2 regions of the Priestia sp. YIM B13486 genome follow, and region 2 is predicted to be linked to the other one. Evidence: riboswitches for the same ligand, from Rfam matches in the RefSeq annotation. Region 2 holds a riboswitch; the other holds the start of a gene.

Region 1 (3,384 bases), on a different contig from region 2:
ATGACATATTTTATAGAAGAAACTCGCCAAAAAAGTAGCCTTTGCTCAACGGGAGCAAAGGCTTATTAGAATTTAGGCGGTTGGGAAATATGATATTAGTTTGAGCTAAATTAAAAAATCATCTCCCTTTTACCTAACCTTATTAAGTGACAAGTGTGTAAAAGCTATGATATGTTAGCATCTCTACATATGATCTAAAATTAGAGAATGAGGTGTTTGAATATGAATAAAACTGAACTAGTAGATGCGGTTGCTACACAAGCAGAACTATCAAAGCAAGATGCTAAAAAAGCTGTGGAAGCGTTGTTTGAGACGGTTTCTAACACACTTGCGAAAGAAGAAAAAATTCAGTTGATTGGATTTGGAACATTTGAAGTACGTGAACGTGCAGCCCGTACAGGTCGTAACCCTCAAACAGGTGAGGAAATGACAATTCCGGCTTCAAAGGCTCCTGCTTTTAAACCAGGAAAAGAATTAAAAGAAGCCGTTAAATAAATATGTCTTATAATCAGCCCTCTCTAGAGATAGACTTCTAAAGGGGGCTATTTTTCACGGTGAAAAACTTCTAAATACCTACACACAAATATTACCTAATCAAGGTTTCTATTTTCTTGTGTCGTCTTAGAGTTTGAGGTAGGCTCTTTGCCAAGTCCAGGTTTCCAATTACCTAACTTGTTTTTTAAGTAATCCTTTAAAAAATCACGTTTCTTTTTTCGTCTTTTATCCCTGTTTTTCATAAGTACTCACCACCTTTAGGTTACTTAATAGGTGCAATTTCTCCTTATTATAATTATGTTGAAAAATCCACTCCTTATGCTAAATCTATAAGTGAAGATACTTTTTCTCGTCGGTGAAGGGAATATCAGAGTATAAAAAATGCGGTGACTCCGGAAGAATAATAGAAAGAATTTTATTTTTCACTACATAAAAAGCTATCTATAGTCGATTAAAGTAAAGAGGATTAACTATTTAGTTGTAATATAGTGGATGGTCACTATAAAATAGGGTTTTAAGCTTAAAATAAACGGTAAATGATAAAAAGGATTTATGTAAGGAGGTACTATTATGAAAAAGTCTATAGCAGTTCTGCCAGAAGAGTGGATGAAGCTAGTTAAAGATGCAATGAATTCAAATGTGAGTAAAGAAGAATTTAAACAGTTTCTAGAAGCAAAATCTCAAGATAACACGATAGCAAAAAACATTAGATAGCGTGCCTATCTAATGTTTTTTGTTATCACTAGGTTTGTGTATTATCTAAGAATGCTTTTACTTCTTTAACCGATAACCCTACTTCCTTAGCCTCTTGGATAAGTCTAATCCATTCTTGGTCTAAATGTGGCGTTATTACTTCTTTTTTACTGTCCATAAACATAAATTCCTCCAGATTTTCAGGAGGCTCAGCTGTCATAGTCAATTGACTTTAGACCTGTAGCTTTGCGTCCTAGCTTTTCAACTAGTTTGCCTTTATCTGAATGTGTAAATTTATATAAATATTACTACATAATGGATGTTGAAATATGTCGAAATAAGTATTCTTATAATTATTTTCTGAATTAAATAACTATTCCTAACTCCAAAAACAATGCTGAGAGTTATCAGCTGGGAAGAGACGTAAACCAAGCGTACAATAAGGCCTAGTATTTTTAATACGTCTAAAAAGGATTGTTTATAAGATTAAATTGTCACTTTAAAAGGTAATTTGCACTTATTTTAAGTGCTATTTTGCATATTATTATAACATAAGATAAAAATAAATAAGTTATTGAACATAGAAAAGTGAACAGGGTTTTGTAACATTTTTGACAATAAAACACGCCTCTTTCAAATCAAGAAGAAGCGTGTTCAGAAAAGGACGAGTTTTGGAACAAATAATAAAATGTGTGCTTTTTTAACGTTGTTCAGCAATTGGGTAAGGGAGGTAATCAGATGGTTCATCTCGAAATTGTAAGTTATGCCAGAACAACATGCCGCAAATGAATATTGACCAATGGGATTATCTATTAAAAGGGATAAGATTGGAGGGAATAGAAAATGGATGTAAGGACACTTTTGTTACAACAATGGGCAAGCTGCTTAGATAAAGAAGACTGGTTTCCACCACTTGAAAAAGTACTAGAGAATATTACTTTGGAACAGGCAATTTGGAAACCAGTTGAAGGGGCACATTCCATTTGGGAATTAGTTTGTCATTTACTTTTCTATGAAAAGAGAATTCTGTTACGCTTTCTAGGTGAAACAGCAAATGAACCAAAGGCAGAAAATAATGGCGCTACATATCGATTACCAACTGAGACCTTTCAAAATTGGAAGGAAACAAAACAAGAATACTTTTCTGTTCATCGTGAACTTGAAAAAATACTAGCAAAATCAGAACTAGAAGATTTGTATAGACCGATTCCTGATGACAATCCATTAGTGCTTGAACTGAAGAGTTTAGCAATGCACGACGCATATCATATTGGGCAAATTGTATTCCTTAGTAAAATGCAAGGAGCTTGGGCAAGGAAACGCAGCTTTTAAAAAGTTTTATTAGCTTTACAGTTATTCCACTATAGAGCACTATTCCGAAGTGATGATAAAAGTCCAATTTCTTAATTTTAATATTGAGAAATTGGACTTTTTATATTTATTTATAGTGCAAAATATCGCTTGAAAAAGGTGCAAAATAACTCCTAAAGTGACAATTAAATAGACGCATTATCGTTTATTTTTTTACCGTCTAAAAAGGTGTACCTTTTTAGACTACCTATATTGGACAACCCTGAACATTAACAAAATAAAAGGCTACACCATAATGAAATGATGTAGCCTTTTATTTTTGAGTATTAGATAAAATTTGTAAAATATAATCAGTTTCGCTACAAATATATCACATTCATATGATTAATAAATAAATTTTTTTGGCGTTTCTGCATTTATCTAAACGTAACATTTTTTATGCAGTACGTATTATTTATCCAAAGCCCTTTTATTAGTTGTGCATCGGAAAGAGTCATTATGGGAACTTACTTATAATAAATTGCACTTAATAAAAAAAGAGCTATTTAAATGCTTAACTTTCCACTTATCCACCCTTCTACAAAATCTTTTAAAGAAGGTGCAGTCTGAGTTCTTTGATTGGTCTCATGATTCCAAACATAAATACCATTTTGTTTTATGGATCTATCTGATGTTGAATATCCAAACATATCGCCATTCCCTGCATCTGCGAAAAACAACAAATTGTTAAAAGGAATGTATGTGTCCTCCATTCTGTCTCCTAAACTTAAATTCTCTCTTATAATTTTCTCTATAGACCAAATTAACGAGCAACCATAACCATCATTTACACCATTTGTTTCATACAACAAATTTCTTAATTCTTTTGGGATCTGAATACTAAAT
Region 2 (3,384 bases):
ATTCTACTAATCTATAATTATTTCTATATCTATTATCGATGTAGCAACTCTACCATCACGGAAGAGCAGTGATGGTAGAGTTGCTAGACCTAAGCGGCAGTCACCCTCCCTTGCGGGTTTGCGCCTGCCGCATAGGTGAACCTTCTAGGGTACATTCAGTGAAGTATTTTCTTGTTGTCTATTTATGTATTCTATTGAATGTGAGTTTGGTGGAGAGAATATAGTTGTTTTTAAAAAGGGGTAAAGGGGAGATTGAATGAAGGCGATGGTTGGGGTAAATGTGGCAGCGGCTGTTTTGTGCGGTGCGGTGATGTATGCGGGGACGCAGCACTGGCAGGAGCAAACGGAAGCGCAGGCAAGTGAAGTAAAAACTGCTGTTGTACATAAAGAAAAACAGTTTTCCGATGTATCTGCTTATACAAAAAATCTTCCAGACTTTATCACAAAGCAAATCCAGTCATCTATCGCAAATAAAAAGCCTCTGACTCTTGTAATTGCCACATCCGCAAAGGAAGCAGGGTGGCCTCAGCAGTTAAAGAAAGAGCTAGAAGCTACATATGGAAGTGATGTATTCACTGTTAAAACACTTTCATACGGCAGCCAAACAACTGGTGAGCTTTTATCCTCACATATTGTGAATCAAATTAATCAACTTCAGCCAAATATTATTTTATTTGAAGCACCTCTTAAAAATGATTATCAGAAGCTTACGTTAGACGATACGCTTAAAAATACAGAGACACTGATTCATCAGCTTAAAGACTTGAAAAAAACTCTGATGCTTCAACCGTCTCAGCCGTACATTTCCCAGACGGAGTCCTATGAAGAAGGGGTAGAAGCTATTCGGGGAGTGGCAGAAGAAAATTGGGTTCACTATTTAAATCATTCGCTTATTTGGCCGTTTCATTTAGGAGAGTATATCAATAAAAACGATGGGAGATTAACAAAGAAAGGAGGTGAAGTATGGGGAGCCTATTTAGTAAATTGGTTCACCGATAAAGAAAAAATAGATTGAATTGTAAGTTATCAGACGTCTTCCCGAACTATTGCCAGACAAAAATAATTGAATGAAGCCCTCTAAGCCAGGATAAGAGAACTTCATTCAAGCTCTTACGTTATCTTACTTTTTTTAAATGTCGGTTTGCTCTGCTTTTATAATAATAAGAGCCGGTGCTTGGGCATTTATAAAGCGTAATACCAAAAAACTGCAAAGGTGTTTTAATTCGTTTTAAAGAATAAGATAAGGGCATTATGGTCCTCCTAAATAAAATGGATTAATATTACAAAATTTGAGTTAATTATACAAAAAAATCCTCGGTTGGTAAACCTTAATAAAGAACAAAATCAAAAAATGTTCTTTATCAGAAACAAAAAAGCGATTTTTCTCTAGAATAATGTCTGTTTTACTGACATAATAGTTTAGGGAGTTTAGTATAATTTTATTACATTAACGTAAAAAAATAGGTATGAGGGTTATATTGCAACAGAATTTGATTTATAATTAGAAAGGTTGAAAGAAGGGATAAAATGGATATTAATGAAAAAAATGATATGTTGCTTCCTCCAGAATGGATGGCCCTTGTTAAGGAAGCAATGGATTCAAATATAACGAAGAATGAGTTTGAAGAGTTTCTTAAACAAAAATCTCTAGAAAATAAAAGTATAGGTAGCAGCAAAAAAACCATTAGAACCTAAGTTCTAATGGTTTTTTTATTATCGTGCTTTATTTTGTTGTAAAAAATCCTTAATTTCTTTGCTAGATAAGCCCAGCTGTTTTGCTTCGTAAATAAGTTGTAGCCATTCTTTATCTAGTTCGTTATCAAATACTTTGTTCAGCTTTTCCATCAAGTCTGCTCCTTTAGTAAAGGAAACTCAGCCATCATAGTGTAAAAACCGTAGATCTGTAGTTTTGCGTCCTAACTTTTCAATTAGTTTGCCTTTTTCTGTAAGAATATAATTTAAATTATATTCTACTATACTTAGTCTGTAAAAACATGTAAAAAATAAGTTTTTGAGACTAAGTTTCCGTTATTTTAAGCATCTTCAAAAGCATTCTATTCCCTATGAGAGACTTTTCGTATAAATATTTTTTCTTTATATTCCAACATTGTAATCGCATACATAAAACTTATATGTTAGATAACCTAACACATAAGTTTAATGATTCAGAAAATTCATATACCTTAAATGTATCTTTAAAGATGCATAGAAAATATATCTTTGAAACAAGCAGGTATAGACGCCAGGGGAGGAATGGAAGATGCAAAAAAAGAAACTCGTATTGATTGGAAATGGAATGGCTGGAGTTCGAGCGATTGAAGAAGTATTGAAGGTTTCAAACGAAGCATTTGAGATTACGATTTTCGGAAGCGAGCCGCATCCGAACTATAATCGTATTTTACTATCAAAAGTGCTGCAAGGAAATACGAATGTTGAAGACATTACGCTAAACGATTGGAACTGGTATCAAGAAAACAATATTACATTATATACGGGCAAAACGGTTACTAGTATCGATTCAGTAAAAAAAGAAGTAGCGACAAACAGTGGCAGAGTAGAATCATATGATGGATTAATTTTAGCAACGGGTTCTCTTCCTTTTATTCTTCCGATTCCAGGATCAGATAAAAAAGGAGTTACGGCTTTTCGAGATATAAAAGAAACGGAAGATATACGGGGACGCAGCACTGGCAAGAGCAAACGGAAGCGCAGGCAAGTGAAGTAAAAACTGCTGTTGTACATAAAGAAAATAATTTTCTGATGTATCTGCTTATACAAAAAATCTTCCAGACTTTATCACAAAGCAAATCGAGTCATCTATTGCAAATAAAAAGCCTCTTACTCTTGTAATTGCCACATCCGCGAAGGAAGCGGGGTGGCCTCAACAGTTAAAAAAAGAGCTAGCAGCTACATATGGAAGTGATGTATTTACGATCAAAACCCTTTCATACGGCAGTCAAACAACTGATGAGCTTTTATCCTCACATATTGCCGATCAAATTGATCAACTTCAGCCAAACATTATTCTTTTTGAAGCACCTCTTAAAAATGACTATCAGCACCTTACGCTAGATGATACGCTTGAAAATACAGACAAGCTGATTTATCAGCTCAAAGACTTGAAAAAAACCCTTATGATTCAGCCGTCACAGCCATATATTTCACAAACGGAGTCCTATGAAGAAGGGGTAGAAGCAATCAGGGGAGTGTCTGAAGCAAACTGGGTATATTATATGAATCACTCGCTCATTTGGCCGTTTCATTTAGGAGAGTATATAAATAAAGACAGCGGTAATTTAACGAGAAAAGGAAATGAAGTGTGGGGAGAGTACGTTGTGAATTGGTTTACGGGAAAATAAAAAGGCAAGCCCTATTATATGTGGA

What was found. Region 2 has a riboswitch for cyclic di-GMP ahead of ACFX4G_RS12110 (anti-repressor SinI family protein). Riboswitches for the same ligand answer to the same signal wherever they lie in the genome.
Region 1: another riboswitch for cyclic di-GMP. It lies ahead of ACFX4G_RS21715 (anti-repressor SinI family protein); the one in region 2 lies ahead of ACFX4G_RS12110 (anti-repressor SinI family protein).

Annotation. Positions count from the first base shown of each region.
Region 1 covers NZ_JBHZOZ010000010.1:72,107-75,490, forward strand. Annotated here, with positions in the region: gene ACFX4G_RS21700 (HU family DNA-binding protein) at 223-495, shown strand; gene ACFX4G_RS21705 (hypothetical protein) at 591-737, opposite strand; gene ACFX4G_RS21710 (anti-repressor SinI family protein) at 1,066-1,209, shown strand; gene ACFX4G_RS21715 (anti-repressor SinI family protein) at 1,238-1,366, opposite strand; cyclic di-GMP riboswitch class I at 1,389-1,473, opposite strand; gene ACFX4G_RS21720 (DinB family protein) at 2,032-2,520, shown strand; gene ACFX4G_RS21725 (SMI1/KNR4 family protein) at 3,045-3,384, opposite strand, start outside.
Region 2 covers NZ_JBHZOZ010000004.1:12,625-16,008, reverse strand. Annotated here, with positions in the region: gene ACFX4G_RS12125 (SGNH/GDSL hydrolase family protein) at 257-1,015, shown strand; gene ACFX4G_RS12120 (hypothetical protein) at 1,116-1,250, opposite strand; gene ACFX4G_RS12115 (anti-repressor SinI family protein) at 1,528-1,695, shown strand; gene ACFX4G_RS12110 (anti-repressor SinI family protein) at 1,714-1,845, opposite strand; cyclic di-GMP riboswitch class I at 1,864-1,948, opposite strand; partial or broken gene ACFX4G_RS12105 (FAD-dependent oxidoreductase) at 2,261-2,674, shown strand; gene ACFX4G_RS12100 (hypothetical protein) at 3,135-3,359, shown strand.